Regions from separate parts of the Fusobacterium sp. IOR10 genome, predicted to be linked through region 3. Evidence: riboswitches for the same ligand, from Rfam matches in the RefSeq annotation. Region 3 holds a riboswitch; each other region holds the start of a gene.
What was found. A riboswitch is a leader RNA that binds a small molecule or an ion and turns the genes downstream of it on or off. The one in region 3 is predicted to bind thiamine pyrophosphate.

Region 1 (8,380 bases), on a different contig from region 3:
ATAGACTTATTGAGCCTACAAGTGGAACAATTCTTATAAAAGACAATAATATAAGAAAACAAAATGTGATAAAATTACGTAGAAATATTGGTTACGTAATACAACAAACTGGACTTTTCCCTCATATGACTGTTAGACAAAATATTGAGCTTATTTCTAAAATTGAAAAGACAGATCCTGAGATTTTAAATGCCAATACCCTTAATTTAATGTCTATGATTGGACTTGAACCAGGAAAATTTTTGGACAGATATCCAACTGAATTAAGTGGTGGTCAACAACAAAGAATAGGAGTTGCTAGAGCCTTTGCTACAGACCCTGAAATTATTTTAATGGATGAGCCTTTTTCTGCCTTAGATCCTCTTACAAGATCAGATTTACAAGATGAATTAATAGAACTACAATCTAAATTAACAAAAACAATTGTTTTTGTTACTCATGATATGGACGAAGCTATTAAAATTTCAGATAGAATTTGCATTATGAAGAATGGTAAAATTTTGCAATATGATACCCCTGAAAATATCTTAAAAAATCCAGCAGATGAATATGTTGAAAATTTTGTAGGAAAAAATAGAATTTGGGCTTCACCTGAATTTATCAAAGTAAAAGATATAATGATTGATCATCCAGTTGTAGCTTCTATTGATTCTAGAATTATTAGTTGTCTTGAAACAATGAGATCTCGTAAAATTGATAGGATTCTTATTATAGATTTACCAACTAGGAAATTAAAAGGAATTGTTAAAGCTAGTCAACTTAGAAAAGAGGAAAATAAATCAAAACGTATTTCTGAAATTCCAGCATTAATGGAAACTGATTATATTACATTATCCCCTGAAGAGAATATCATTAATACTTTAAAAATTGTCAATGATAATCGTATATCAACTATTCCAGTTGTTGATGAAAACTCAATTTTAAAAGGGCTTCTTACAAAAAGTAGTTTAGTTACCACATTAAGTCAACAATATTTAGATATGGAGGTCGAATAATATGAATTTAATTACATATATGATGGAAAATCACTTACAAATTTTATCACTATTAGTTGAGCATTTAAAGCTTACTTTAGTTTCTGTTGGACTTGCTGTTTTAATTGGAGTTCCCCTTGGAATTCTTGTAACCTATGTAAAAAGATTAAGTAAACCTGTACTTGGAGCTTCTAATGTTATGCAAGCAATTCCTAGTATGGCCCTACTTGGTTTTATGATTCCTTTTCTTGGAATTGGTAGTTTACCTGCAATTGTAGCAGTTATTCTATATTCTCTGCTTCCAATTATAAAAAATACCTATATTGGAATTGACAATATAAACCCTCAAACTATTGAAGCTGCAAAGGGAATAGGACTTACTAAATTTCAAATTTTAACAAAAATTCAAATTCCTCTAGCTCTTCCAGTTATAATGGGTGGAGTTAGAATTTCAGCTGTAACTGCAGTTGGTCTTATGACAATTGCTGCTTTTATTGGTGCTGGTGGACTTGGATATTTAGTTTTCTCTGGAATCAGAACTGTTAACAATTTGCAAATTTTATCTGGAGCTATACCTGCATGTTTGCTAGCTTTAACTATTGATGCCCTAGCTGCTCTTGTGGAAAAATTAGTTACTCCTATTAGTTTACAAAAATCTAATGTTTACAAAAAACGTAAAAATAGAATGTTTGCAAAAATCATTTTATTATTCTCACTTTTATTAGTTGTATTTTCTTTTGTCTACACAGGTTTATCAAAGGAAAAAGTTGGAGACAGGAATATAACTATTGGTTCAAAGGATTATACTGAACAAATTATTCTTAGTAATTTAGCTGCTGACATGATTGAAGAAAATACAGATATTACTGTTACACGTAAAACTCATCTTGGTGGTACTCAAGTTTGTTTCTCAGCTTTAAATGAAAAAGAAATTGATATGTATATGGAATATAGTGGTTCTGCATTTGTTGATATTTTAAAACATAAACCAATTAGTGATGTTGAAAAGGTTTATAACATTGTAAAAAAAGAATTAAAATCAGAATATAACATAACAGTATTACCACAAATGAGTTTTAATAATACTTATGTAATGGCAGTAACAAAAGAAACTGCTCAAAAATATAATTTAGCAACAATTAGTGATCTTGCTAAAGTTTCACATAAATTAGTTTTCGGTGCTTCTTTTGAATTTTTAAATAGAGAAGATGGATTACCTGGACTTATGGAAAAATATAATTTTAATGTTAAAGATACTAAAGCTCTAGATGACTCTGCAAAATATATTGCTTTAGGAAATAAAAATACTGATGTTGCTGATGCTTTTGCCACTGATGGTTTACTTAAAAAATATGACTTAATTTCTCTAAAAGATGATAAACATTTCTTCCCACCTTATTATGCTATGCCTATATTAAGGGATGATGTTTATGAACAATATCCTGAAATCAAAGGAGCTTTAACAAATTTATCTAAAGCTTTAACTGATGAAGTTATGACAAGCTTAAACTATCAAGTTGATGAATTACATGAAAAACCAGAAGATGTTGCTAAAAAATTCTTAATAGAAAATAATTATTTTAAAGATTAATTTAACATTTTGTTATCTTATTTTAAAAAAATGTTATATATCCCCATATATTTTTATTAATTTAATATTGATTTTTAAGGTCTTATGAAGTATAATTTTTATGTATTTGTAAAAATATAGATAATCTTATTTCATAATAGTGTTATGATATAATAACGGAGGTTTTTATGGCTCGAACTTTAAAATTTTCAAAAGATAAAATTTTAAATGTTGCCTACAACATTTTAATAACAGAAGGAATGAAAAGTGTTACAGCTAGGAATATAGCTGCAAAACTAAATTCTTCCACTATATCTATTTATTCTAATTTTGGATCTATGACAGTATTAAAAAATCAATTATCTAAAGTTGCGAAAAATAAACTTTTTGATAAAGTGGCTATTAATTATACTGATTTAAGTCTTTTGAATATAGGTATTGGAATTTGCTTGTTTGCAAAGGAAGAAAAGGCACTTTTTAGAGCAATATTCATGAGAGAAAATTTATCTAAGAATTTTTTAGATGAACTAGTTGAAGAGTTAAAGGGCCTAGTTTTTAAAGGCTTTAAAGAAGGAAGCAGCTACAATTTTCTTGAAGATGAAACAATTGAATGGATGTTAAAAAAAGGTTGGTGGTATGTTCATGGCTTTGCCTGTCTCATTTGTTCTGGATTCTATGATCCTACATATGAAATGATTGAACATGAACTAAAGGAAAACGGAAATGTTATTTTAAAAGAGGCGCTTTGTTTTAACAAATCAATAAAAATAAACAAGTAATATATGGGGAGAAATTTATTATGAAAAAATCACTTATACTTTTGTCAATACTGGCATCTGCTACTGCTTATGCTGGAAGTATTGACTACCTTGCAGAACAAGACGCTGAGTATTTCGCGCATCCTTCTATGATTGGTAAAATTGGAACTTCAGCTGCTTTTTATAATCCAGCTGGTACTGTATTTATGGAAGACGGAACTTATTTTAAGATTAATTCACAAACAGTATTTAAAAATTACAAAATGGAAACTAATTATCCAACTATTGCAAATGGAGGTACCCACGAAAGTGATCACCCTTCTGCTTTGGTTCCTTCTGTTCAGTATGTATCTAAGAAAGGGGATAGATCTTACTTCATCCATTCAGGAGTTGCAGCTGGTGGAGGAGCATTAAAATATGAGGGAGGTCTTACTGCATTTGAAGTACTTGGAGAGGCAGTTCAAATCTCTGCCGCTAAAGGAATTGGTTATTTTAAAGATGATGCTCATCCTAGTGCTGCTATAACTTATTTGGACAGTCCTGAAACTGTTGGATCTTCATACTATATTAACACAAATTTTGGTATAGCTCAGAAGTTGACTCCTAAATTCAGTGTTGGAGGAGCTATTAGATTTATTTATGCCACAAGAAATTTAGATTGTACTGCTAACTACAACTTTGCATTAGATGGGAATTCTTCAGATACTCAAAATCTTCAAGTTCAGCTTGATGCTGAAAGAACAGCCTATGGAGTTGGGGGAGTTCTTGGATTTGACTATAAGGCAACTGATAAATTAAATATTGGGTTTAAATATGAATCTGAAGTGGAACTATATTTTAAATCTGAAAAAGGAAGAGATGGATTAACAGCTACTTTAGATCCTGTTGATGAAGGTAACTCTGCTAAAATCGTAGGAACTTTATTAAGCCAAAAAGTAATTAGTGAATGGACTGATAAGGAAAGAAGAAATTTACCAGCTACTATGTCTCTTGGGCTGTCATATGAGTTAAATGATAAAATTACTTTACTTACAAGTGGAAATTATTATTTTATAAAAGAAGCTAACAGAGATGGAGCTTATGATAATTATGATAATGGATATGAAATTTCTTTTGGAATAGATTATAAATTAAATGAAAAAGTTGTTTTAATGGCAGGGTACCAATACACAGATACTGGAGCTAATGAAGACACTTACAAGGATACTGATTTTGCCCTTGATGCTAACTTATATGGAGTTGGTATTCAATATTCCCCTGTGGAAAATAGAACCTACACATTAACATATTCTTATGTTGATTATAAAACTGACCAAGCTAGTACAGATTATTCAAACAGTGGTACTGGAACTATTTTCAGTAAAACTGTACAAGCTGTTGCTATATCTGCTGAGTTTAAATTCTAGTTTTTTATTAAAACTTTAATTCTTACACTTGACAGAAAAATTATATAGATGTATAATCACAACGTATTAAACAAATAAATATAAAATAACTTACTAGGGGAGCCTTAACAGGCTGAGAGGAGATCTAATCTCGACTCTTATTACTTGAACCAGATAATGCTGGCGAAGGGAAGTAAATAAATTAACCTTTTTTAGGAGAACTTTTTTAAACTCCAAAACAATTATTAAGTTATATTAATGGTTAATTTTTTACAGATAATAAAAAAAGCTCTAACTAATAAGTTAGAGCTTTTTTTATTAAATTTTTTAAGGAGGAAACTGTGAATATTATACTTAATGGATCTAATGAAATATTAGAAAAAGAAATTTTTGCTGATAATTTTATAAAAAAAATCTCAAAAGAAAAAAATATAAATTTATCTGGAGCTGTAATTCTAATTAATGACCTTATTATAAAAAAAGAAAATTGGCATAAAACTATAATAAAAGAAAATGATAATATTGAAGTTTTATCTTTCGTTTCTGGAGGATAATAATAAATTATTTTAATATATTGAAAAATAAAACTATATACTTAAGGAGATTAAAATGGATAATTTAATTTTAAAAGGACATGAGTTTCAAAGTAGGCTTTTAACTGGAACAGGTAAGTTTGCTGATAAAAATACTATTGCTCCAATGCTAAATGCAAGTGAATCTAATATTATTACTATGGCTCTTAGAAGAGTTAATTTTTCTGATCCAAAGGAAAATATATTGAACTATATTCCAAAAGAAGTAACATTACTTCCAAATACTTCTGGAGCCAGAAATGCTGAAGAAGCTATTAAAATAGCTAGAATAGCTAGGGAAGCTGGATGTGGAGACTTTATAAAAATAGAAATAATTAATGACATGAAGTACTTAATGCCTGATAATGAAGAAACTATTAAAGCAACTAAAGTATTAGCTAAAGAAGGATTTATTGTTCTTCCTTACATTGTTCCTGATTTAATAGCTGCAAAAAAACTAGAAGAAGCTGGGGCTGCTGCTGTTATGCCTTTAGGTTCTCCAATAGGTTCCAATAGAGGACTATTAACTAAGCCATTACTAGAAATGATTAATGAAAACAAAAAAATACCAGTTATTATTGATGCTGGAATAGGTGCTCCTTCCCAAGCTGCTGAAGCTATGGAGATGGGTGTTGACGCTGTTTTAGTAAATACTGCCATATCAACTGCTGAGGATCCTGTTAAAATGGGAGAGGCCTTTGCTATGGCTGTTAAGGCTGGAAGAATGGCTTATCTTGCTAAACTTGCTAAAACTTCTAAATTTGCAAATGCTTCCTCTCCTTTAACAGATTTCTTATTTAGAGGTGATAAATAATGGGATTTTATTCTGTTTTAGAAAAATGGCAAAATTTTGATTTTGAAAATTATTTTTCCAATGTAACTGATGAGAATGTTATTGAAAGTATTCACAAAGATAATTTAGATGAATTTGATCTTCTTAATCTTTTATCTCCAATTGCTAAAAATCATCTTGAAAAAATGGCTGTTAAGGCTAATCTAATAAAACAACAATATTTTGGAAATGTAATATCTTTATATATACCTATTTATATTTCTAATTTTTGTACTAATAATTGTGCTTATTGTGGTTTTTCTAAAAAAAATCATATAATTAGAAAACATCAAAACATTGAACAAATAGAAGAAGAAGCTAAAGAAATAGCTAAAACTGGTATTGATCATATACTTCTATTAACTGGAGAAGCTAAAGAAATTGATACAATGGATTATTTAAAAGATGCTATTAGGGTTTTAAAAAAATACTTTGACTCTGTTTCTATAGAGGTTATGCCACTTGAAGAAGAAGAGTACAAAGAATTGAAAGAAATCGGACTTGATGGATTAACAGTGTATCAAGAAACTTATAATGAAGAAATTTATGATCAAGTTCATATAAGTGGAAAGAAAAAAGATTATCATTTTCGTTTAGATACTCCAGAAAGAGGTGCTAAAGCTGGACTTAGAACTGTTGGAATGGGCCCATTATTTGGTCTTAGTGAAATAAAAAAAGAAGCCTTCTTAGCTGGGCTACATTTAAAATATTTAACTGATAAATATATAAATACTGCTTTTTCTATTTCTCTACCTAGAATAAATCCTGCTGAAGGAGGATTTCAGCCAAGTTATCCCCTTGATGATGTTACATTTGTACAATTTTTAATGGCATTTAGATTATTCCAAGTAAAAGCTGATATTAATATTTCCACTAGAGAAGTTGCTGACTTTAGAGATCATCTTATGAACCTTGGTATAACTAAACTTTCTGCTGGTTCTAAAACTGATGTTGGAGGGTATACTGAAAAGGATAAATCTACCTGCCAATTTGAAATAAGTGATACTCGTTCTGCAGAGGAAACTATTGAAGCTATTAAAAATTATGGATATCAACCTATTTATAAAGATTGGCAACAAATATTATGATTATAGGAATAGCTGGCTGTGGAGGAATTGGATCTAATGTGGCATCTCATTTAGTTAGAAGTGGTGTGACTTACCTTAAATTTGGAGATTTTGATAGAATTGAATCTTCTAATTTAAATCGTCAATTTTTCTTTGAAAATCAAATTGGACTTTTTAAAAGTGAAACATTAGCTAAAAACTTAAAATCTATAAATTCTAAAGGAAATTTTGATTTTAAAGTTATTAAATTTGATAGAAACAATATTAAAACATTTTTTAATGATTGTGATATTATTGTTGAGGCTTTTGATAAAAAAGAATATAAAGTAATGTTAATGGAAGAATTATTTCCACTAAACAAAATTATTATTTCAGCATCTGGAATAGGTGATTTCCACACTGAAAATATTAAAAGAAAAGAGATTGGAAAAAATCTTTTTATAGTTGGAGATTTTAAAACAGATGTAGATAATCATAAAACTTATTCTCATAAAGTTAGTGTAGTGGCTTCTATTATGGCAGAAATAGTTCTAGAAAAAGGAGGATATTATGAGAAATAGAATTCCCATACCTGAGGGTATTTACGGAATTACAGGGGATAACTTTTCCAATGGTAAATCTAATTTAGAATGTGTTGAAGAAATGATTAAAGGTGGAATTAAAATTATTCAATACCGGGATAAAAATAAATCTATAAATGAAAAGTTAAAAGAAGCTTTGGAAATAAAAAAAATTTGTAAGGAAAATAATGTTTTATTTATTGTAAATGATCATATTGATATAGCTCTTCTTGTTGATGCTGATGGTGTTCATGTTGGTCAAGAGGATCTTGACCCTAAATATGTTAGGCAACTTATTGGAGATGATAAAATAATTGGACTTTCCACTCATTCTCCTGAACAAGGTAGAAAAGCTAATTTAAATCCCTATATAGACTATATTGGAGTTGGTCCTATTTTCCCTACAACTACTAAAGAAACTGCCCCTGTGGGATTAGAATATTTGGATTTTGTAGTTAACAATCTAGATATTCCTTATACTGCCATTGGAGGAATTAAAGAACATAATATTAATATAATTAAAAATCATGGAGCTAAAAGAATTTGTCTTGTTAGTGAAATAGTTGGTGCTAATAGTATTTCTAGTAAAGTTGGTGAGCTTTACAGACTATTAAAATAAATATTTTGTTTTGCCTTTTGTAATATTTCAACAAAAAAAATGG
Region 2 (8,380 bases), on a different contig from region 3:
TTTTTATTTTTCTCCACCAACACCAGTTGACAAAGAACCTATAATTTATATATTTTATAAAACTGCTGCTAAAAATGTCATTAATCCTAAAATGCTAAAAATAGAAATAACAAATATTCCTATCATTATATTTCTAGCTATGATATTTACTCCACCTAGCTCTTTCATTGTTTCTAATTTTTTTATATAATTTCCATCAATATTTTCAACTTCCATTGATATCTTCTTATATCTTTTATAAACTAAATATGGTAAAAGTCCCCCACATAAAATCATAACAACTATTCCAGTTATTCCAAATAAACCTGCAATAATCATCTGAGCTACCCACAACAATATAGCTTCAATATAACATTTTCTATAAACTAAATATATATATCCAAAGAAAAATGAATACCATGACCAATTCCAAGCAAATTTTTCAACACCATTAATTTCATATTTATCAAAAGCATGCTTATACCAATCATATTTATCAGGTGTTCCCAAATAAGCTTCTAATACCTCTTCTTTTTTATATAATCTTTCTTCCAAAAATATCACTTTCCTTTTTTTATCAAATTAAATCAAATAACTTATATTTCTTTATATAAATTTATAAACATGTCATTTGCATTAATTTTTTTGTTAGTTATTTTTTTATCATATAGCCATTCTATATTTTCTTCCCACATTTCTTCCCTTTGGTCTAAAAAAGGAGCGTTGTCTTTTTCCATAATCGGAATCAAAGTTTCTAGACTTTGTTTTTCTATTCCTCTAGTTAATGGAAATTGGTCTGCCTCTTGATTTGCTAAAAGTATATCTAGAGCTTCTTTTGGATTATTTTTAACATCTCTAAATCCTTTTTCACAAGCTCTTAAAAATCCTATATATAATTTTCTATTTTCTTTAACTTTTTTAGAATTTGCAACTATTAATAGTTCATTATAATAAGGTACACCAAAATCTGTTGGGTAGAAATAATTTACATCTACACCTTTTTCCTTCATAACTGGAACTTCATGATTTACAAAGCACCCTAAAGTAGCATCAACTCTTTTAGTTATCATAGAAGATAATAAATCAAAGCCAACATCTAAAACTTTAACTTTGGAAATATCTCCTCCGTCCTCTGCCACCATTGTTTTTAATATATCCTCTGTTAGAGGTCCATCAGAATATCCAATTGTTTTCCCTTCTAAATCTCTTGGTCTAGTTATTCCAGTTTCCTTTGGAGCCACTACTACATTTAAAGGTCCTTGAGTTAATGCTCCAATTGCAACTATTGGAATATCTTCTTGAGTTTTTGCCATTATCATTTGTTGAGGATAAAATAATCCAAAATCAGCTTTTCCAGCTGCTGGTAATGCTATTGGATCTGACACATTAGCAGGATATTTTATATCTAATTTAATTCCTTCATCTTCAAAATAACCCTTTTCCATTGCAACGTAAAACAAACTATGAATAGCATTTGGATACCAATCCAAAACTATGGAAACATTTGTCAATTCTTTTTCCTTAACTTTTTTGCTCCCACACCCAACAATAAATATTAACATACACAATACTAATAATTTAATTTTTTTCACTTGCCCTCTCCCCTTTTTCTATTTTATTATCTTTTTCTTAATTAATCAAGCTTTTATATAAATTTTCAAGTTTTTCTTTTCTTTTTATAAACCCTTTCTCATATAACCAATCAACATTTTTTTGAAAAACTTCCTTGTCTATTGATAAAAATGGTCCAAATTTTTCCATAATTTCAATATATTTTTTCGTTGCAATTCTTTCTACATTTTCATTTAAAGGAAATTGATCTGCTGCTTGGTTAGACAAAAGAATTTGAACAGCCTCCTCTGGATTGCCCTTTGCATATTCAAAACCTTTTCTTGTTGCCTTTAAAAATTTACTATAAATATCTCCTCTTTTTTCTATTAACTCATTATTTGCAATTATTAATGTTTCTGGGTATTCAGGAACTCCAAAATCCCTTGGGAAAAAATAATTAACTTTATAGCCTTTTTCTTCTAGAAGAGGAACCTCATGGGTTACAAGTCCTCCAAATATAGCGTCAACTTTTTTAGTCATTAGAGATGTTAATAATTCAAAACCTACATCTATTAATTTTACTTTTTTAGGATCTCCACCATCTGCTGTCATCATTGTAAATATCATTTTTTCTGATAAAGGTCCACCTGAATATCCAATTGTTTTTCCTTCTAAATCCTTTGGACGAGTTATATTACTTTCCTTTAAAGACATTACCGTATTAACTGATCCCTGTAAAGTAGTAGCTATAGCCTTAACTGGTATATTATCATTTACAATTGATATAATTGTATTATGAATATAATAATAACCTAAATCAGCCTTTTTTGCAGCTACTAAAGCTAAAGGATCTGAAACACCTGAAGGAAGATGAATATTTAATTTTATTCCCTCTTCCTTATAGTATCCCTTTTTTAAAGCTACGTATATTGGAACACTTGAAGATGTTGGATACCAATCTAAAACTAAATCTATAGTTTCTAAGTTATCAATCCCTTTATTTTCACTGGATTTATTTCCACAACCTGAAAAAATGACAATTAATAAAATAATTAATAAATGCTTAAATTTCATAATTAATTTCCCCTCCACTTTAAAAATTTCTTTTCCAAATAAGAAATTAAATTAACAAAGGATACAGCTATAATTGAAATTAAAACTATTGGTGCAAAAACCCCTGCTCCATCTAGTTGTGTCATCATTCTTTTACTGAAATATCCAAGTCCTGCTGTTGCTCCTAACCATTCTCCAATTGCTGCTCCTATTAAAACTAAAGGAATTGCCATTTTTAGAGATGAGAAAAAATATGGTATAGTTGATGGAACTTTTAATTTCCAAAATATATCCCATTCCCTTGCATGCATACTTTTGAAAAGTTCTATATAATCTTTTTTTGTTGATTTCAACCCATCATGTAAATTAATTGTAACTGGAAAAAAAGCAATTAATACAGCTACCAATACTTTACTCCAAATACTATATCCAAACCAAAGAATAAATATAGGTGCTATTGCAGGTGTTGGTATAGTTTGAGTTGTAACTATTATTGGATATATAGCCTCTTCAACCTTTTTACTCCTATCCATGATTACTGCTAAAAATATCCCCAAAGCAAAGGATAAAATAATTGATACTCCAGCTATTTTTAAAGTTGCAAACATATGATATTTAAATAAAGGAACTCTTAATTCCCACATTCTTTTTAAAACAGCAGTTGGCCAAGGTAAAACAAATTTTAAATTTAAATATCTTGCAAATACCTCCCAGGCTATAAAAAATATACTTGAAGAGTAAAATGCTAATGAAGGTTTTCTCATTCCTCTTCCCCTCCTATATTTGACAATATTTTTTTCTTAGTTTCTATTATAAATTTTTCATCTTTTACCTTTGGTAATTTATATTCTATAAATGAATCAAGAGGTCTATTTTGACAAACTAGTATTCTATCTGATAAATATAGAGCTTCATTTATATCGTGGGTTATAAAAATAACACTTTTGTTAAATTCACTTAAAGTTTCTAACAACCATTTTTGTAACTTTCCTTTAGTTATTGCATCTAGAGCAGAAAAAGGTTCATCTAATAACAATATATCTGCTTCAGTTAAAAGGGTTCTTATAAATGATACCCTTTGCCTCATTCCTCCAGAAAGATCTTGAGGTAACTTGTTTTCATATTCCTTTAAATGAAGTTTTTCCAAATAAAATTTTCCTTTTTTTCTCCCTTCACTTATAGATGTTTTGTTTAATTCTATAGGTAAAAGTATGTTATCAATTACTGTTCTCCATGGTAAAAGTAAATCTTTTTGTGGCATATATGCAGTTTTTAAACTTTTTATCTTCCCACTTGTTTCTTTTTCTATTCCCCCTATAATTTTTATTATAGTTGACTTTCCACAACCACTGCTTCCTATAATTGATAAGAATTCATTTTTACTTAATGAAAATGATATTTTTTTTATAAGCTCTTCCTCTTCTTCATATGAAAAGGAAACTTCATCTAATTCTAAAACCTTCATTATAATCTCCTCTAATCTTCTATTTTATAAGCCATATCCCAAAATAAATATTCAAATCTACTTGTATTTATAAATATTTCAATTAATTTTTCTTTTCTTTTTATTCCTATTCCTTCTCCGTACTTATTAACTAATTCAAGAAGCCAAAGAGTTAAATTATGATACTCATCTGAAATATATGACTCTATCCATTCTTTGTAAAAATTATCCTGCAAACCATATTTTTCATAAAGATGTCTTCCTATACATTCATAACTCCAAAGACATGCTAAAACAGAAACTGCTATTTCTATTATTCCACCAGAATAAGAAACTGCTAGCATATAGTGAGTGTAAGATAAATTTGCCAATGCTGGTTTTGAATTTTCAATTTCTTCCTTTGTTATTCCTAATTTTTCCATATATTTTCTATGAGTTGACATTTCAGTATGAAGAGTCCCCTCTGCTAAACTAGAAAATTTAGCCATAGTTTCCTCATCATCACTTTTTATAGCTCCAAGTGAAAATACCTTTGCATAATCTAATAAGTACAAATAATCTTGTATCATATAATATTTAAATTTTTCCTTATCTAATTTTCCACTTCCAAGTTCATCCACAAATGGATGCTCGTAATAACTTGCCCATATTTTCTCAACATGTGAATATAATTCCTCTGTAAATAACATATTTCCCCCTAAAATAAAAAAATCATTTTCTTAATTTACTTAAATAGTCAGTAAAAGAAAATGATATAAAGCTTAACCACTTCCCTTCGCTAGTATTATCTAGAACAGGTAATTAAGGGTAATTCTCAGCTCTCGCTCCCCTAGTAGTATTACATAACAAATAAACTATAACACACTTTTCTAATCTTATCAAGATTAACAAGATAAATTGTACTATTACAGTATCACCTGGTTAATTAATTTTGTTTAAGAACTTGTGTTATTTTAAAGTTTTTTATGATAAAATTACTATAGATTTATAATTTACTTTTTGGAGGTAATTAATTTGAATAAAGAATTTTTAGAAAACTATGTTGAACTTGCTTTAAAAATTGGAATTAATTTACAAAAAAATCAATGTTTAGTAATTATGTCCCCTGTGGAAACAGCTGATTTCACTAGAAAATTAGTTGAAAAAGCTTATGAAATTGGAGCTAGTGAAGTTATTGTACATTGGTCAGATGATTTTTGTAAGAAAATGGATTTTATTTATAAGGATAAACTGTTATTTGAAAATATTCCTGATTGGCAACTTGAATCTCTTATGTCCTATGCAAATAAAGGAGCTGCTTTTTTAAGTATTGCTGCAAATGATCCTGAACTTTTAAAGGGAATTGATTCTGAAAAAATTGCTATTTCTCAAAAAACTAGAAACATTAAATTTAAGCCATACTATGATAAAGTTATGGGAAATGAAATACAATGGAATATTTTATCTGTTCCAACTAAATCTTGGGCTAAAAAAATATTTGAAAACTGTAGTGAAGAAAAGGCAGTTCAAAAATTATGGGATGCTATTATTTATTCTGTAAAGGCTGATACTCCTGATCCTATAGAAACTTGGAAAAAACATTTGGATACTTTAAAAGAAAAAATGGATTATTTAAATAATAAACAATTTGAAAAACTTATTATCACAAATTCTTTAGGAACTAATTTAACTGTACAAATGCCTAAAAATCATATTTGGGCTTCTGGTAAGGATGTTACAAAAAACAATATTGAATTTGTGGCCAATATTCCAACTGAAGAAGTTTTTTCTCTTCCTCATAAATACGGAGTAAATGGTATTGTTTATGCTTCAAAACCATTAAATTATGGAGGAACTTTAATTGAAGACTTTTCCATTACGTTTAAAGATGGAAAAATTATAGATTTTAAAGCAGCTCACGGGAAAGAAGCTTTAGAAAGTCTTATTAATACAGATGAAGGTTCTAAATATCTAGGAGAAATTGCACTTGTGCCTTTTGATTCTCCTATTTCAAATTCAAATATTCTATTTTATAATACCTTATTTGACGAAAATGCATCTTGTCATTTGGCAATTGGACAAGCTTATCCTAGTTGTATACAAGATGGGGATAAAATGGATTCTGAAACAATGGAAAAAAATGGTGTTAATGATTCTTTAACACATGTTGATTTCATGTTTGGAACAGATGATTTAAATATTTTGGGAATAGCTAAAAATATGAAAAAAGAAAATATATTTATTAAGGGCAATTGGGCCTTTTAATTAAGTATTTATTGCTTTTTTCGCTATTTTCTTCTATAATAATATATACTATATTATTTATTTTTGGAGGTTCAAGTGTTACAAAAATTTAAAAGAAACTTTTCGATAATCGCTCACATAGATCATGGAAAATCTACTATAGCTGATAGACTTATGGAATTAACCCACACAGTTAGTGGGAGAGATATGAAATCCCAGCTTTTAGATTCTATGGAACTAGAAAGAGAAAAAGGAATTACAATAAAAGCACAAGCAGTTACATTACTATATACAGCTAAAGATGGAAATCAATATGAATTAAACCTTATAGACACACCTGGTCATGTTGACTTTATTTATGAAGTATCTAGATCTTTATCTGCATGTGAAGGAGCACTTCTTGTTGTTGATGCTGCTCAAGGTGTAGAAGCTCAAACCTTAGCAAATGTATATTTAGCTTTGGAAAATGATCTTGAAATCATACCTGTTATTAACAAAATAGACTTACCTGCAGCAGATCCAGAAAAAGTTAAAAATGAAATTGAAGACATTATTGGTCTTCCTGCTGACAACGCCATTTTAGCATCTGCTAAAATAAATCTTGGAATACCTGAACTTTTAGAAGCTATAGTTGAGAGAATTCCAGCTCCTAGTTATGATGAGGAAGCTCCTTTAAGAGCCCTTATCTTTGATTCTAAATTTGACGACTACAGGGGAGTTATAACCTATGTAAAAGTTGAAGATGGAACAATTAAAAAGGGAGATAAAGTTAAAATTTGGTCCACAAAAAAAGAAGTTGAAATCCTTGAATGTGGAATATTCTCCCCTGTAATGAAATCAACTGGAGAATTATCAAGTGGTTCAGTTGGATATATTATAACTGGATTAAAAACTATTAAAGATTCTAGAGTTGGAGATACTGTTACCCATTCTAAGAGGCCATGTGAAGAACCTCTTCAAGGATTTAGACCTGCTCAATCAATGGTTTTCGCTGGAGTATATCCATTATCAACTGATGATTACGGAGATTTAAGAGATTCATTGGAAAAATTGCAATTAAATGATGCCTCTTTAAATTTTGTTCCTGAAACATCCCTTGCCTTAGGTTTTGGATTTAGATGTGGATTCCTAGGACTTTTACATATGGAAATCATAGTTGAAAGACTTAGAAGAGAATATAATATTGACTTAATATCAACTTCACCATCAGTTGAGTATAGAATAACTAAAGAAGGAAAACCAACTTATATAATTGATAATCCTTGTGAATTCCCAGAAGCAGGACAAGGGAAATTCATAGTAGAAGAACCATTTATTAAAGGTAATATAATTGTACCAAAAGATTATGTTGGGCCAGTTATGGAACTTTGTCAAGAAAAACGTGGAGTTTATATTGGAATGAGCTTTATAGATGAAACAAGGGCTATGATTACCTATGAATTACCCCTTGCTGAAATTGTTTTGGATTTCTATGATAAATTAAAATCTAAAACTAAAGGTTATGCTTCCTTTGAATATGAATTAATTGAATACAGAGTTGGAGAACTTGTGAAAGTTGATATTCTAGTTTCTGGAGAAGTTGTAGACGCCTTTTCATTTATAGCACATAAAGATAACGCTGTTTTAAAAGGTAGAGCAATTTGTGATAAATTAAAAGACGTTATTCCTAGACAACAATTTGAAATTCCAATTCAAGCTGCTTTTGGTGCTAAAATTATAGCTAGGGAAACTATTAAAGCTTATAGAAAAAATGTAATTGCTAAATGTTATGGAGGAGATATTTCTAGAAAGAAAAAACTACTTTCAAAACAGAAAGCAGGTAAAAAAAGAATGAAACAAATAGGAAATGTGGAAATACCTCAAGAAGCATTTGTTTCTGTATTAAAATTAAATACTGATTAGTTAAAACTACTTGGAGGGGCTTATGTTTTTCCTTATGGGATTTGGAAACAAAGAAAATATAATTGAAAATGTTAAATTTAAATGTGTTAATTGTACTAATGAAAATGCTAAATTAATCGAGAGAGCTAATTATTTTTCTTTATTTTTTATACCGTTATTTAAATTTTCAAAAAAATATTTTATTGTTTGTAGTCGATGTAATAGTATTTACAAACTCAAAAATGAATC
Region 3 (8,380 bases):
TAATGTCCTTCGTTCGCATCTCTTGCGGACAAGAAGTATAATACCACTTTCAGCAATTTATGTCAACTGTTTTTTATTTTTATTTTATAATTGTTCAAATTCTTCTTCATCAAAAGAAAGTATTATTTTTTTATTTTTTATTTCCAACTTTCTATATTTAACTCCTGCCATATCCAACATTCTTTTAGAAGCAATGTCTGAAGGTGTATCTTTATATTTTTCAGATAGAAAAATAATCTCTTTTATTCCACTTTGTATTATACTTTTGCTACATTCATTGCATGGAAATAATCCAACATAAATACTACAATTTTTTAAATTTTTAACACTATTTAAAATAGCATTTAATTCTGCATGACAAACAAAAGGATATTTTGTTTCTAAATATTCACCTTTTCTTTCCCAAGAAAAATTATCATCATCACATCCTTGAGGTAGTCCATTATATCCAACTCCTACAATTTTTTTATCAGAATTTACTATACATGCTCCTACTTGTGTACTTGGATCTTTACTTCTTTTTGCTGACAACAAAGCTATTCCCATAAAATATTGATCCCAACTTATATAGTCTTTTCTTTTCATTTAATTTCTCCTTTATAAATTATTTTATAATTTATAATACCCTTATTTTAAAAATTTTTCAAAGATTTATTTTAAATTTATAAAAATAAGAATACTATATAAAAAAGATGACTCCTATAAAACAAAGAAACCACCTTTTATAAATATTATTCAATTTAATTTTATTTTGCTATTTTTTCCTCTAAAACTTTCCCAACTCTAAATTTGACAACTTTTTTAGCTTTCACTTTCATTTTTTTACCTGTTTGAGGATTTCTAACTTCTCTTGCTGCTCTCTTCATTACTTCCCATTTTCCCCAACCAACAAAGCCTACTGTATTACCTTGTTCTAAATTATTAGATACTGTTTCTAAAAAAAGGTTTACTAATTTTTCTGCTTCTTTCTTTGTCATTTCACCTCTTAATGCAATACCATCTACAAATTCTTTTTTTGTCATGCTTAACCCCCTCCTGATTCTTTTGGATATTAGCTTCTACGTTACTTATTTATAGCTCATAATTTAATTTTTGTAAAGCTCTTTTCTTTATAAAGTTTGACTTAATTAAATCAAGAGTATATAATATGAACTGAATTGCTAGGGGAGCTTCGGCTGAAAAAAGATTCGTTCTTGACCCTTATAACCTGATCTAGATAGTACTAGCGTAGGGAAGCTGATTATATTTTATTTTTTGCTTATTTTTTTAATTTAAGCAACTATATTTATTAATTATGCTCTGTACTCTGTACAGAGCTTTTTTTTTACTTTTTTACAAGGAGGAATTATTATGACACAAATGGAATATGCAAAAAAAGGTATTTTTACAAAAGAAATGGAAATTGTATCAAAAGATGAACATATTGAAAAAGATAAACTTATCAAACTTATTTCTAATGGAAAGGTTGTTATACCGTGCAATGTGAATCATAAAAATATTTATCCTAGAGCTATTGGTAAATATATGAAAACTAAAATTAATGTTAATTTGGGAGTTTCTGAGGATTGTTGTAATTATGAAGAAGAACTTGAAAAAGCTAATAAAGCTATTGAATATGGAACTGATGCCATAATGGATTTAAGTACTTTTGGAGATACTAAAAATTTTAGAAAAAACTTAATTGCTAATTGTACTACAATGATTGGAACAGTTCCCATGTATGATGCTGTTGCTAAACTTGGAAAAAATATTAAAGATATGACAGTTGATGATCTTTTTGAAGTTGTTGAAGAGCACTGTAAAGATGGAATTGACTTTATTACTGTTCATGCTGGTCTTAATAAAATTTGTATAGAAAGATTAAAAAATAAAAAAAGAATGACTAAAATTGTGAGCAGAGGAGGATCAATTTTATTTCAATGGATGATACAAAATAATAAAGAAAATCCATTCTATGAATATTTTGATAGACTTCTTGAAATCTGTTATAAATATGACGTTACTCTAAGTTTAGGAGACGGACTTAGACCTGGTTCCATATATGACTCCACTGATGCACCTCAAATACAAGAATTAATTATTCTTGGAGAACTTACTAAAAGAGCTTGGGAAAAAAATGTTCAAATTATCATTGAAGGGCCTGGACATATTCCTATGCATGAAATTTCTACAAATATGCAATTGGAAAAGAAATTATGTCATGATGCTCCTTTTTATGTTTTAGGTCCTATTGTTACTGATATTGCTCCAGGTTATGATCATATTACTGCTGCTATAGGGGGAGCTATTGCTGCTCTTAATGGTGCTAATTTCTTATGTTATGTCACTCCTGCGGAACACTTAAGACTCCCTGATTTAAATGATATGAAAGAAGGAATTATGGCCTCTAAAATTGCAGGACATGCTGCTGATATTTCAAAAGGTATACCACAGGCTATAGAATGGGATTACAAAATGGGAGAATTTCGAGGAAATTTAGATTGGAAAGGAATGTTTAATAATTGTCTAGATAAAGAAAAAGCTCAAGAATATAGACAATCTTCTCAACCTATAGAAGAGGAAGTTTGTACTATGTGTGGAGATCTATGTCCAATGAAACGATGTAATGATATTATTTAATTTCACTTTATAAAAGATTATATATCATGGTGTTAGTATTTAATTTTTAATATTAGCACCATTATTTTTTTGCAAAAAAAAATTACTATATACAAATAGTAATCTAAAGTTATATATGGCTGGGATGGCTGGATTCGAACCAACGCATAACGGAGTCAAAGTCCGATGCCTTACCGCTTGGCGACATCCCAACAACAATAACTATGATATCATAATCTTTTTTTTTTGTCAATCCTTTCTTAAAAAAAATTTAAACATTCTCTTATTCTGCAATTTCTTCTTTTATTTCTAGCTCTTTAACTTCGTTATATTTTTCAATAACAGAATCTGTTATTTCTTTTCTTAAATCCAAAGTTATTGGATGAGCAACATCTTTGTATTCTCCATCTGGCATTTTTCTAGAAGGCATAGCTACAAACATACCCTTTTGACCATCAATAACCTTTAGCCCATGAATAACAAAACTTCCATCAAATGTTAAATCTGCGTAAGCTTTTAATTTAGCATCAGTATCTCCTTTAACTATTCTTAACCTTACATCTGTAATTTTCATTTCAATGCACCATCCTTTTTTATGTAGTATTAACTGTTATAAAAAATTGCATATATATATATTGCAATCTCCTATTTTCTCTTTTAGTTCCTTAATACATATCTTTTTATCATTTGGAAGTAACAAATAATAACAACTACCACTACCTGACATAGAGAAAGTATATTTTTTTATACAATTGATTTTTTCTCTAAAATTTATAATATCCTTATTTTGCTCCAATAGTGATTGTTCTAATACATTTTCATTATATTGATTAATATCATTTAATTTATTGTTTTTCAAACTTTCAATCAAAGTTTTTATATTTGCTTTTTTGGGGTTTTCTAATTTATTATATAGTTTATAGGCTTCTTTTGTTGAAACTCCAAAATTAGGCTTAATTAATAATATTTTGCACTGAAGATTATTTTTTATTTCTATTAATTCTTCACCAATTCCTTGAACTCTACAGGGAATATTTTTTATAAAAAATGGAATATCTGCCCCAATATTTTTTGATAAATCTATCATTTCTTCCTCTGATAAAATACACTTATAGTATTTATTTAACTCCTTAAGAAAAAAAGCTCCATTGGAACTTCCTCCTCCTAAACCAGCTTGACTTGGGATTTTTTTTTCTAAATAAATTTCTATTTCTTCTTTATCTAATCTAGTTATTTCATAAAATTTATTATAAACTTTATAAATAATATTACTTTCATTTGTGGGAATACTATCTATATTACATTTTATTTTTAATTTTCCTTTTTTACCTTTAAATTCTATATCCATTCTGTCTGAAAGTGAAATTGGAAGCATAATCATATCTAATTTGTGATATCCATTGGAATATTTTCCTAAAATATTTAATCCAATATTTATTTTTGCATTACTATAAACAGATACCATTGATTAATTCTCCTTACTTTCTATTTTTAAATCTTTAACTTCTAAAATTTTTGCTAAATCTCCACTTCTGTCTTTAGTTACATTTCCTAAAGGAACCTCTAGTATCTGAAATTTAAAAAATTTATCATAATATTCTAATTCTAAAATATCATTTACTTTTACTTTTGTTCCAGATTTAGCTACTCTTCCATTTATTTTAGCTTTTCCGCTGTCAACAACTACTTTGGCAACAGGCCTTCTTTTTATGATTCTACTTATTTTTAAAAATTTATCTAATCTCATGTTCTCTCCTTTATATTAGGTATACCTTATTTTTACAATAAGTCAATAGCTTATTTTAAAATTTTGATTTTTCCCATAATTTTTCCATTACTTTTAAATCTGAATCTTTTATATTACAATTATCTTCAATGTAATTAAATCTTTTTTCAAATTTATCATTTGATTTTCTCATTATCGTATCTATATTCAATCCACAGTGTCTTGCATAATTTGTCAATGAAAACAACAAATCCCCAATCTCTTCTTCTAAATTTTCTGTATCTTTATTTTTTATTGCTAGTTTTACTTCTTCAATCTCCTCTTGTACCTTAAAAAAAACATCTTCTTTATTTTCCCAATCAAATCCATATATACTTACCTTTTCTTGAATTTTTTGAGCTCTTAATAAAGGTGGCAAATGTTTTGGTATTCCATCTAAAATATATTTTCTTTCTTTAATTTCTTTTTCTGTATTTTTTATTACTTCCCAATTTTTTATAACATCTTCCTCACTTATTGATTCTGCTTTTTTAAATATATGAGGATGTCTTCTTATTAGTTTATTGTTTATTCCTTGAACTACATCTTTTATATTGAATTCTTCCTTTTCATCTGAAATTTTTGCTTGAAAAACAATATGTAATAAAAGGTCTCCCAGTTCACCTTTTAAATTGTCTCCCCCAATATCCATTGCCTCCAATACTTCATAAACTTCTTCTAAGAAATCACCCTTTAAGCTTTCTCTCGTTTGTTTCATATCCCAAGGACACCCATTCTTTCCCCTTAAAATATCCATAATTTCTATTAGCCTATCAAATTCTTTCAATTTTTTCCTCCTCATATTCTTTAAAAAATTCTCTAATATTCTTTGAATATTTTATAGAATCATTTCCATATAATTCACATTTACCAGCTTTAATCATTGATAAAATATTATTAAAATTAATTTTTTTATTATCAAACTTTATAACATATATGCCTTTTTTTTCTTCTTTTATTTCTATTATTCCTATTTTTTTAGCTCTAATTTTGATATTAATATTTTCAAATAATTTTATAACTGGAGCTGGTACAACACCAAATCTATCTCTGATTTCATTTAAGACTTCTTTACTATCAGTTAAAGTTTTTATTTTACTAATTCTTTTATAAATATTTATTTTTTCATATTCTTTTATATAAGTTTTAGGTATAAATCCTGTTTCTTTAAAATCAACTATAATTTCTTGATTTTCTTCATAGTTTCCTTTTAGATTTGAAATTTCTTCATTTAATAATTTTAAATATAAATTAAATCCAAAACTCTCAATTGCCCCATGCTGTTTTTCTCCTAAAATTTCTCCTGCTCCTCTTATATTCATATCTTCTAAAGATAATTCAAAGCCTCCACCAACTCCTTTTATCTTTTCTATACTTTCTTTCCTCAATAGGGTTTTTTTATTATATTTTTTTTCTTTATCTTCAATTAGATAACAGTAGGCTTGTCTATTTCCTCTGCCAACTCTTCCCCTTAGCTGATATATTTGAGATAAACCTAATTTTTCTATTCCCTCTATTATAATAGTATTTGCATTTTCTATATCTATCCCATTTTCTATGATAGTTGTTGTTAATAAAACATCTATATCTCCACTTTCAAAATCATGAATTATATTTTTTATTTGCTCTGGTTGCATTTTTCCATGAATGGATTTTATTTTTATAAAATCAGGTAAGATATTTTTCAATTCTTCTAATTTGTAATTCATTTTATTAATTGAATTATAAACATAAAAAACCTGCCCTTCTCTAGATATTTCCTTAAGAACTATCTCTTTTATATTCTTTTTATTTTTGTCTATAAACATATTTTGTATTGGTTTTCTGTTTACAGGGGGAGTCTTTATTATTGAAATATCCCTTATACCTAAAAGAGATAAATTCAATGTTCTAGGAATTGGAGTGGCTGTTAGAGTTAAAATATCAGTATTTTCTTTAATTAGTTTTAATTTTTCTTTAGCTTTCACACCAAATTTTTGTTCTTCATCAACTATAATTAATCCTAAATCATTAAATTTAACATCTGCTGATAATAACCTATGGGTTCCAATTATTACATCAACCCCTTTTATATATATTTTTTTTAATATTTCTTGCTGCTCTTTCTTTGTTTTAACTCTGCTCATTAATGAAATATTTATTGGATAATTATAAAATCTTTCTTTGAAACGTTCGTAGTGTTGCTCTGCTAATACAGTTGTTGGAGCTAATATCAAAACTTGCTTCTCGTCAGTAACACATTTAAATGTGGCTCTCATAGCAACCTCAGTCTTACCAAAACCAACATCTCCACAAATAACTCTGTCCATAACCAATGTAGATTCCATATCCTTTTTAGTCATATTTATTGCTTCTAGCTGATCTTTAGTTTCTGTATATGGGAATAATTCTTCAAACTCTTCTTGCCAAACTGTATCTTTTGAAAAAGCATAACCTAATGCTGTTTTTCTTTTAGCTTGAATGTTTATAATTTCCTTTGCAAATTTCTTTATTTCTTCTTCTAATTTTAATCTTTTTCTCTTAAATCCTTTTCTTCCTAGGTTATATATTTCTGGAGTTTTCCCTAGTTCCGATATATATTTTTCTATTTTATTTAAATTTTCTATAGGAACGTATAGCTTATCTTCCCCTGCATATTGAATCATTAAATAATCTTTTCCCTTTATTATTTCTATTCCTAAATATTTTCCCACTCCATAATTTTCATGAATAATAAAATCATTTTCTCTTATTTGGTTGATATTATCATATTTTAAGGATTTTTTTATTTTAATCTCTTTCTTTACTCTAATTCCTTTTATTTCCCTGTCTGTTAATACTAATGTATCCCTATAATAAAAACCTTCAAAATGAGGGTAATCTTTTATTACTATATTTTTATAATTTTTGAATATGTCATCGTATCTCTTTTTTTCATTTGATAATATTATTATCTTATTATTTTTCCCTTCTTGTTTTATTTTATCAATATTATTATATTCTTTTATATCATCAATATCTAATCTCTTACTTTTTATTTTCTCAGATTTTTCAAGAATTTTCTCATAAATTTTTCTATAATACATTTCTTTGTCTCTATTTTTAAGAATAAAGTTTTCTAGTTTATAATCTAATATTTCTAAATTTTCCAAATAAAAATTAATTTTTTTGTTATTCAGTTGCTCTAATATTTCTAAAAAATTATATTCTTTTTCTTTATTTTTGTCTATATACATATCTATAGAATCAACATTATCAATACTTTTTTGGGTGTTAGTATCAAAATATGTTAATCTATCTATTTCATCCCCAAAACTTTCTATTCTTATGGGATCTTCTTTACTTAAAGAATAAATATCTAATATATCCCCTCTAATAGAATATTCAAGTGGTTTTTCAATTAAATAAGTTTTTTTATACCCATTTTCTATTAATTTTGTCTCTAACATTTTAAAGTTTATATTATCTCCTATTTTTAGAGAAATTAACTCTTCACTGAGAAAAAAATTAGATAATAAAAATTTTAATGATACTAAAACTATATAATTTTCTTCTTTTTTTAATAACTCTAAAAAATTATATTTTTTTCTATATTCATCATTTTCATTTTCAATATCGTCTATTTTCAAAATTTTACCATGATACCAATCTATAATTGTATTGTAATAATCATTTATATCTTTATTAGAAGAGCATAAAAAAATTGTTCCTCCTTTTAGTTGGGATAAAAAAAATGGAACAGAACCTCTGTATAAATTTTTTAATTCTATTTCTTTAAACAATGACTATTCACCTCGATTATTTATATTAATTTATTAAATTATATCACATATTAAATTCTTATGTTTTATTTGTATATGGTCAATAATATTTTATAATTTCTTTTTATATTTTTATATTTTTATATTTAGTGTATAATGTATTGATTATATTATAGATTAATGGAGAGTATTATTTATGCAAATTAAACTAGCTTTTGAAAATATCTTATCAGAACTTGATAGAGAAAAAAAATATATTAATGAAGAAGTATTTAAA
Region 4 (8,380 bases), on a different contig from region 3:
CAGATTTCACCACTTGCTCTCTACCCTTTGGATCCAAGTTTGCAGTTGGTTCATCTAATAAAAACATTTGAGAATCCACAGCACCAATTGAAGAAAGTGCAAGACGTTGCTGTTCTCCTCCAGAAAGGGTATTAATAAGTTGATTTTCTTTTTCCTTTGGAAAATCAAATGCTTCCAATGATTTTTCTATTATACTAGGCATTAGTAAAGGATCCATACATTGATTCTCCAAAGAAAAAGCTACCTCATCCTTTGGATAAAGGGAACAGAACTGACTTTCAGGATTTTGAAATACTATTCCAAAAATTCTAGCTACTTTGGATATTTTCATATCCTTAACAGACACACCATCTATAAATATATTTCCCTTTACACAAGCGTTGTTAAATCTTTGAATAATTCCCATAAGAGATAGAAGGAGAGTGGATTTACCACTACCACTTTCTCCTAAAATTAAAATTCTATCCCTTGTATCAAATTCCATATTAATATTTTTCAAAATAAATTTTTCATTAATTTCAACTGATAGATTTAAAACCTTTACCTTTGCCATTATCCATTAACTCTCTTTTTAGCTCTTTCACGACCTAATGGGAATGAAGACAAGGCACCTGTAGCTGCAAGACCATCACCAATCCATTTACCAAGCAAACCAGAAAGTACAGCACCTGACACTAAACGTACTGCTAACATACTAGCTAACATTACAAAGGCAAATTTTGAATATCCATAGGCAAAATAATTATAAATAAAACTTGTTACACTGGCACCCATACCTGCTAAAACTAAAACAGGTGTTGAATATTTTTTCCAACCAGTTGCAGCAAAAACTGCTTCACATCCAAGTCCTTGAATTGCTGCACCAATAAATACCATAATACCAGATGGTGTACCTAATATAACTTCACCTAATGCTGCCATTAATTCTGTACCAAGGGCAACTCCTGGTTTACGAATTATATATGCCCCTGTAATAGATGCTGTAAACCAAATTCCATACACTATATCAAGACCAATAGGACCAAAAGCTGCATTGGCAAATGCCCAAATAGTTACTCCTCCCAAATACATAGCTCCAAAAGCAACTCCAAGTACACATAAAACTATAATATCCTTCAATGTCCAACCTAATTTTTTAATCATTTTCTTCCCCCTATAATTATATATGAATTTTTTCCTTTGTTTTTGATGGGCTTCCCTTTGAAAATGTTGCATGGATAATTGTATGGTGAATTCTTTTTGATACCCCTTCAAAGGATGTTTCAAGTAAGTTAAATATATCCCTTGCTTTTCCATCTAATCTTGTACAATAATGATAACTTTCAACTTCCACTTTGGACATTTCCATAGCCTTTTCAACTTCTTCCACAATTACTTGAAAATATTCTTTGCTTCCAAGGGGATATAGTGACCAAGCACAAGCAATTGGCATATCTTCCATTGGAAGTTCCACAGATTTTGCCTTTGCATCAAAATCAAAATCTTCTGGTACATCTCCTGGACATCCCACTGAAAATAAAACATTTGCAACTACATGTTCCCCTGCATGGGCTGTACGTAAAAATACTTCCTTTACATAGGCAAAAACACGTTCCCTTTTTCCTTGTATTATTGTTCCTAAATCGTCTGTTACAACATAAAGTCCTGTTTTATCAGTTTCTTTCAAGGCACCTAAAATTACCTCTACAAAATTATCTTGCATAGGATAAACTCCTATTCTAGCACCAACAACATCACTTATTCCACATTTTAAATTCAACTGTTCTTCCTCCTAGTTTTAGTTATATATTTTATTAAGAATATTTGTCCCTCTAAAAATCAATGTAAATAAAAAAAGTCATAACCTATAGGGTTATGACCTAATCTTTGCAATATAAAATATAAAACTACGATTAATCGTCTATAATCCCTACGGTAGAATTACCTACATCAGGTTCTAAGAGTTTTGAACTAATACATTCCAATCTCAGCATGCTTTTAGCAGCTCCCCAAATATTCTTAATTTCATTAAATTTAATACTACTCATATTACTACAAAGTAATATATAAGTCAATATCTTACACTAATTTTAAAATATTTTAACCAAACAATAGATTAATCCATAGTACGTGTCCCCATGTTAATTTTCCTTCCACTGCTAATTTAAATATTAAAAAACCTAGTGGAATCATTATTACTATAGCTATAACATATAGAAGCTCCACTAAAGTAAAGTTTCTCCATATAGTTAACTTATTATAAATTATTTCAACAATTTCTTTATATGATTTAATTTTATTCCTCCTCTGTAACTTTAAAAGGGTATTTTATCATATATAATTTAAATTTTAAAGAATAATTATTATTTTATTTTTCATACAACAACCTAAAAAATATAGGAAATATGGACAATCTTTAAGCTAAACTTGCATAATTTAATCTTCTCATTTTTGTCATATGTCTTTTTAAAAATATCACTGTTACTGCAAATACAATGAGATCACTTATGGGAAATATCATCCAAATACCGCTAATACCAAAATAATGTGGAAGTATTAATAATAATGGAATAACTAGAAAAATTTGTCTTAAAAGATTTAAAAATAAAGATTTATTAGCCTTATTTATAGATTGAAAATAGTTTGATCCAACTATATAAAAACAATTTAAAGGTATTAATAAAAAGTATATTCTTATTCCATTAATTCCAATTTTCAATATTTCTTGATTTCCATCATTGAATAAATTTATAAAAATACTAGGAACAATAAAAATGCATACCATTAAAAAAAATCCTAGACTAACAGCTGCAATTATAGATATTTTAAAAGTTTTAAGTACCCTATTATATTTTTTAGCACCAAAATTATATCCTAGTATAGGTTGACTACCTGTGCTTATACCTGCAATTACCATACTTAGAAACATATATATACTATTTATTATTCCCATTGCTCCAACAGCAAAATCTCCCCCCTGAAGAAGGAGTTCTTTATTACAAAGTACTGTAGCTAAACTTGTTGTTAATTGCAATGAAAATGGAGATATACCAATAGATAATATCATTTTAACAGTTTCCATATCTAAAATAAGATCTTCCCTTCTCAACCTAACATGACATTTTTTACCAAATGTAAAATAATATGTATTAATTAAACTCACTATCATATTTGAAACTATTGTTGCATAAGCAGCTCCTTTAATTCCCATATGAAAATAAAAAATAAAAATGGGATCTAATATAATATTTGTAATAGCACCTAATATCATAGTTTGCATGGCAAATTTAGCATTTCCCTCTGCTCTAACAAGATTACTAATTCCCATTGACATAAAATTAAAAATTACTAAGTTATTAATTACAAAAATATATTCCTTTGCATAGGGAAGGGTTACTTCACTGGCTCCAAATATTAAAAGTATTTTATCAATATAAATATACCCAAAAATTGAAAGGAATAGACTTACCAATATAAAAAGTGTAAAGGTATTTCCAAGAGCTTTTTGAGCTCCCTTATAATCGTGCTCCCCTAATTTAATAGAAAGAACACTTCCTCCACCCTGGCCTATTAACATTCCAAATGCTATATAAATAATAAATATTGGAAAACAAATACTTAAACCTGCCATAGCATAGGCTCCAATTCCTTTTCCAATAAATATCCTGTCTACTATATTGTATAGAGCAAATACAATCATTCCTACAATAGCTGGAATTGAAAATTCAATTAATAGCTTTGAAATCTTTTCTGTTTCTAATCTTTCTAGTACATTCATTTTATTAACTTCTCCTCTTTAAAATAATTATCAATATTTGATCCTATCTTTTTTAATACTGTTCTAAATATTTTCATTTCATCTAATGAAATTCCTTTATTAATAATGAAATCTTCTAACTTTAATATTTCTTTAAGTTTCGGGATAAAATCAATCCCTTTTTTAGTACAATAAAGCTTATATGCCCTTTTGTCCACAGGATCTCTTTCCCTATAAATATAGTCATTTTCCATAAGTCTTTTTACTGCATTTGTTGTAGCTGCTTTATCAACTTTTCTGATTTTACTCAGTTGTTCTTGAGATATTCCTTTTTCATTATATACTTCAATCAATATTTCAAATTGACTATCTCCTAAGGAATATTTATCCAAATGATAATATAAAAATCTTCTCATATCTCTTCTTAATTCATTAATTTCTTTACCTACTGGATCATTCATAATTCCACTCATTATCACCCTCCTTAATATAGTTAACTAATCAACTAGATTATATTCTAAAACAGTTAACTTGTCAACTATATTTTAAAACTTTTATATAAAATAAAGATAAATAAAAACCTTTCTATTTAATGAATTATATCTTCACTAAATAGAAAGGTTAAATTTAAACTTATATTTTATAATTTTACTTTATAGGCTATATAAACATTTCCAAGGGAGATGAGAGCTGCAAAATAAAATATATATTGTGGTCCCCAAAGATTCCAAACAACACCACTTAAAATAGCACAAGTAATTGAAACAAAATGATCCATACTTAATCCAAGGGCAAGGGTAGGAACGATTTCTGATGAATCTTCCACAATATTTTTCAAATATACAGTTCTAATAAAACTCATTTGTGTGGATATTTTATCTAAAATAACCATTAAATATCCAAGCAAAACTGGCCATCCAACTGTTGATAGTGCACCTGTAACATAACCTGTTGTAAGTAATCCAAATAAGAAATAAACTCCCACAAATGAAATTCCATCAGCATATAATAATTTTTTAACTCCAAATCTATCTAGCCATTTTCCTAGCTCTGGAATAAAGAAAATTCCAATAAAAGCTCCTACAATTGAAAGCAATGCAAGGGTATCTGTTTTTTTTCCTAATATTGAAATAAGCACCCAAGGACCATAAACTAACATAATCTGTTTTTGAACTCCAAATAAAATAACAAGCATATAATAGAATTTATATTTTTTCCTAAAAATAAATTTTGTTTTTTTATGATGAATTACTGGATGTCCCATTATTCTATTTAATGAAATTAATAATATTAATGCTACAAATGAAAATATCCCTGCTAGTATAAATGGCCATTTAATTGCTGTTACAAAACTAAATATATCCAACTTAAAACATATGAAAACAATTGTAGAAGATAACATTAAAAAAGTAACAGATGTTCCTTTAAATTGACCCATACGCATACCTAACTTATTTTTGTCCACAAGGGACATTCCAATTCCATCAGCAAGGGGCATAAATATATGTGCTCCTAAAGAATTAATAAATAAAAAAATAAGCATTACTGAAAATTGAGGAGTGAATAATCCTAAATAAATAATTCCAATAATACTAAGTATTTGTGCAAAGATGGACACTTTTATATCATTCATTGAAACTAACAATGTAATAACAAGTACAGCAATGATCCCTGGTGTTTCCCTTGGAAATTCAATTACTCCCCTTTGAAATGCACTAACATCATATGCATCTTTAAAATAATTTGAAAATATATCCATACTCATACCCTTTGCCAAAGCTGTAAAGGCTAAAATATAAAAATATATTTTCACCTCTTTTTTCATTGTTTTAAACTCTGATAATTTCATAAACCCTCTCTTTGTACTGTTAATACTTCTAATTTTAATAATAAAAGTTCCTTCAACTTAAGCTGAAGGAACAAAAAATTTATTTTATTTTCATATAAATCAAATTATTTTGATATTTGCATTGGATTTCCATTTTCATCAACTGCTACATATTTTACAGTTGCTTCAGTTACTTTTACATGATCTTTTTCATATTTATTTCTTTGGGCAATTACCACTACTTTTACAGTGATAGATGTATTACCTATTTTTTCTATTTTCCCATAACATGTTATTAAATCTCCAACAAAAACAGGTTCTTTAAACAGGAAGTCAGTTACTTTTACAGTTACAATTCTGCTTTGAGTTCTTTGAGCTGCAACAACTGCACCTGCCTGATCGACTTGTGACATTATCCATCCACCAAAAATATCTCCTGATGGATTTGTATCTGTTGGCATTGCTATTAAACGTAAAGCTGGTTCCATCTCATTTCTAAATCCAGTATATTCTGTGCTCATATTATCTCCTCCTATATAATTCATAATAATATTTTAAAAATACAATTAATTATTTCTTTAAACATAGGTACTTTAACTAATTTATTCTTTATTTAAAACATTGATTGTAAAATGTAGGTGTCTATTTTTTTTCATAATTATACATGTTATCAAGAGATTTTGCAAGAATTAAATTTAAAACCTTAATATAAAATCACTTGGCATACTCTATATTCTATTTATTTTCCATGTGGAAATTAAACTTAAAATAAATATAAAAAGTATTGTTAAAACACCGTAAGTCATAGCTAATCCTATCTCATACTCAAAAACTCCGTTTACCATAGCAATTGAAATTGGTTTATTTGCCACAGTATATAAATATGCTGAACTAGTATATTCTCCAATACATCTTATAAATCCAATGAGAACACCTGAAACTATACCAGGCATAATAATTGGAAGTGTTATTCTTCTAAAAGTATAAATCCAAGAGCCTCCTAAACTTTTAGAAGCATCTTCATAGGCATCATTTAAATTATACATGGAAATATTAGTACTTCTAAAAACAATTGGTAATATCCCTATAAAATAAGATATGGGAAGTAAAATATATGTTCCCACAAGTATTTTATTTAAAGAAAAAATATTTGTTTTATTAAATGCATTAATAAGGTTAATTGCTATGGCACTTGCAGGAAGAGCCCATGGAAGCATAACCAAACTTTCTATTAAAAATTTAAATTTACTTTTAGTTTTTACAACTATATATGAACTTGGAACTCCTATTACGACTCCTAATATTCCAGCTATAATAGACATATTTACACTATTTATAAATGGTTTTAGTGAGTTTGACTTTGTAAAAATCTTTATATAGTTACTTAGAGAAAAATCCTTTGGAAAAATTTCTACTAACCATGTTCCAGATGTAACAAAGGAAAGTATAAAGATAGTTATAACTGGAAGAATAATAAATAATATTAAAAGACCAGTGAATATAACAAAAACTTTTCTAAGTATAGAATTCTCTATTATGATTTCTTTTATCTCAACACCTTTTACTTGTGATTGAAAACTACTTTTTTTCTCATAATATCTACAAAGAAAAAGAAATATAAAGGCTATTATCATTAGTATTACAACTTCCACAGAGGCAATTTCCATATGATTATTGATTTAGCAAATAATATTTGAGTTGTTAAAACACGAAATTTTCCACCAATTAAACTTGGAGCAGAAAAAGAACCAATTCCCCCTATAAATGTCATTATACTAGATCCAATTAATGCTGGTTTAATAACTGGTAAAATAATGGAAAAAAATATCTTAGAATTCTTAGCTCCTAAATTTTTAGCAGCTTCCACAGTGGAATAATCTATATGACGAATAGCCACTGACACATTTATGAAAAAATATATATATTGGGTATAAGCATGCACAAATAAAATCCCCCAAAAACCTGTAAATTTAAAAGGGATACTATCTAAATTAAAAATAATCTCAAGGGATTTAGTTATAATTCCACTTTCACCATAAAGTTGTATAAATGCTATAACTATTATTAAACCTGGAACCATAACTGGTGTTAACAAAAGTTTACTAGCTATATTTTTATAGGGAAACTTAAAATATCCAATAAAAAAAGCAAGGGATGTTCCTATAAGCCCGCATGTAACAACAGTAGCTAATCCAAGTAAAATAGTATTTAAAACAAAACTTATATTTGTTTTTAAAAAGAAAAAATCTTTATAGTTGGAAAATGTCAATTTATTTTCATCTAAAAAGCTTAAGTTTATTGTTTTTAAGGTTGGAATTAAAATATATCCCACTAAAAAAATTAATAGGATAATTCCAACAAAATTTTCATATTTCTTATTTGATCCATTCATATAATCACCTAATCCATAAGAAGTTTTATTGAATTTTTGGGAATTTCAATATAAACTTCTTGAGAAACTAAAAATTCATTATAATTATCTAAACTATTCATAGTTGTTATTACTAGCTTAACACCTTTGACCCTAACAGTATATTTAATAATATTCCCATTAAATTGAATATTTTCAATAACTCCTATAAATTCATTGATACCTACCAATGAGTTTTTTCTTATTTTTATATGTTCAGGACGAATAGATACAAATAAATTATTTGAAATATTTCCTTCAATTTCCAATATAAATTCATTATTTAAATATATTTTTTTCATATCCCCATGGGAGTTATTTATTTTAAAAAGATTTGTTTCCCCTACAAAATTAGCAACAAATGAATTTGTAGGATTTGAATAAATTTCCTTTGGAGTTCCTACTT

Region 1: it holds a riboswitch for thiamine pyrophosphate, as region 3 does, so the genes downstream of both, thiS (sulfur carrier protein ThiS) here and thiC (phosphomethylpyrimidine synthase ThiC) in region 3, are expected to answer to the same signal.
Region 2: it holds a riboswitch for thiamine pyrophosphate, as region 3 does, so the genes downstream of both, tenA (thiaminase II) here and thiC (phosphomethylpyrimidine synthase ThiC) in region 3, are expected to answer to the same signal.
Region 4: it holds a riboswitch for thiamine pyrophosphate, as region 3 does, so the genes downstream of both, GIL12_RS00740 (YkoF family thiamine/hydroxymethylpyrimidine-binding protein) here and thiC (phosphomethylpyrimidine synthase ThiC) in region 3, are expected to answer to the same signal.

What each region holds. Positions count from the first base shown of each region.
Region 1 covers NZ_WJWY01000018.1:23,772-32,151, reverse strand. The annotation lists gene GIL12_RS06430 (ABC transporter ATP-binding protein) at 1-995, shown strand, start outside; gene GIL12_RS06425 (glycine betaine ABC transporter substrate-binding protein) at 997-2,565, shown strand; gene GIL12_RS06420 (TetR/AcrR family transcriptional regulator) at 2,733-3,323, shown strand; gene GIL12_RS06415 (OmpP1/FadL family transporter) at 3,344-4,708, shown strand; TPP riboswitch at 4,794-4,896, shown strand; gene thiS (sulfur carrier protein ThiS) at 5,029-5,241, shown strand; gene GIL12_RS06405 (thiazole synthase) at 5,297-6,073, shown strand; gene thiH (2-iminoacetate synthase ThiH) at 6,073-7,179, shown strand; gene thiF (sulfur carrier protein ThiS adenylyltransferase ThiF) at 7,176-7,718, shown strand; gene thiE (thiamine phosphate synthase) at 7,708-8,337, shown strand.
Region 2 covers NZ_WJWY01000012.1:51,539-59,918, reverse strand. The annotation lists gene GIL12_RS05075 (DUF2628 domain-containing protein) at 55-534, opposite strand; gene GIL12_RS05070 (ABC transporter substrate-binding protein) at 576-1,571, opposite strand; gene GIL12_RS05065 (ABC transporter substrate-binding protein) at 1,609-2,604, opposite strand; gene GIL12_RS05060 (ABC transporter permease) at 2,607-3,347, opposite strand; gene GIL12_RS05055 (ATP-binding cassette domain-containing protein) at 3,344-4,048, opposite strand; gene tenA (thiaminase II) at 4,060-4,716, opposite strand; TPP riboswitch at 4,781-4,868, opposite strand; gene GIL12_RS05045 (aminopeptidase) at 5,042-6,271, shown strand; gene lepA (translation elongation factor 4) at 6,335-8,152, shown strand; gene GIL12_RS05035 (zinc ribbon domain-containing protein) at 8,175-8,380, shown strand, end outside.
Region 3 covers NZ_WJWY01000031.1:133-8,512, forward strand. The annotation lists gene GIL12_RS08370 (dCMP deaminase family protein) at 85-585, opposite strand; gene GIL12_RS08375 (HU family DNA-binding protein) at 747-1,022, opposite strand; TPP riboswitch at 1,153-1,251, shown strand; gene thiC (phosphomethylpyrimidine synthase ThiC) at 1,345-2,619, shown strand; tRNA gene GIL12_RS08385 (tRNA-Gln) at 2,736-2,810, opposite strand; gene spoVG (septation regulator SpoVG) at 2,882-3,172, opposite strand; gene ispE (4-(cytidine 5'-diphospho)-2-C-methyl-D-erythritol kinase) at 3,209-4,063, opposite strand; gene GIL12_RS08400 (S4 domain-containing protein) at 4,067-4,345, opposite strand; gene mazG (nucleoside triphosphate pyrophosphohydrolase) at 4,401-5,150, opposite strand; gene GIL12_RS08410 (DEAD/DEAH box helicase) at 5,137-8,124, opposite strand; gene folE (GTP cyclohydrolase I FolE) at 8,300-8,380, shown strand, end outside.
Region 4 covers NZ_WJWY01000002.1:35,681-44,060, reverse strand. The annotation lists gene GIL12_RS00750 (ABC transporter ATP-binding protein) at 1-553, opposite strand, end outside; gene GIL12_RS00745 (ECF transporter S component) at 553-1,143, opposite strand; gene GIL12_RS00740 (YkoF family thiamine/hydroxymethylpyrimidine-binding protein) at 1,160-1,759, opposite strand; TPP riboswitch at 1,889-2,001, opposite strand; gene GIL12_RS00735 (MATE family efflux transporter) at 2,396-3,757, opposite strand; gene GIL12_RS00730 (MarR family winged helix-turn-helix transcriptional regulator) at 3,754-4,209, opposite strand; gene GIL12_RS00725 (MFS transporter) at 4,377-5,585, opposite strand; gene GIL12_RS00720 (acyl-CoA thioesterase) at 5,690-6,085, opposite strand; gene GIL12_RS00715 (iron ABC transporter permease) at 6,293-7,216, opposite strand; gene GIL12_RS00710 (iron ABC transporter permease) at 7,204-7,956, opposite strand; gene GIL12_RS00705 (ABC transporter ATP-binding protein) at 7,965-8,380, opposite strand, start outside.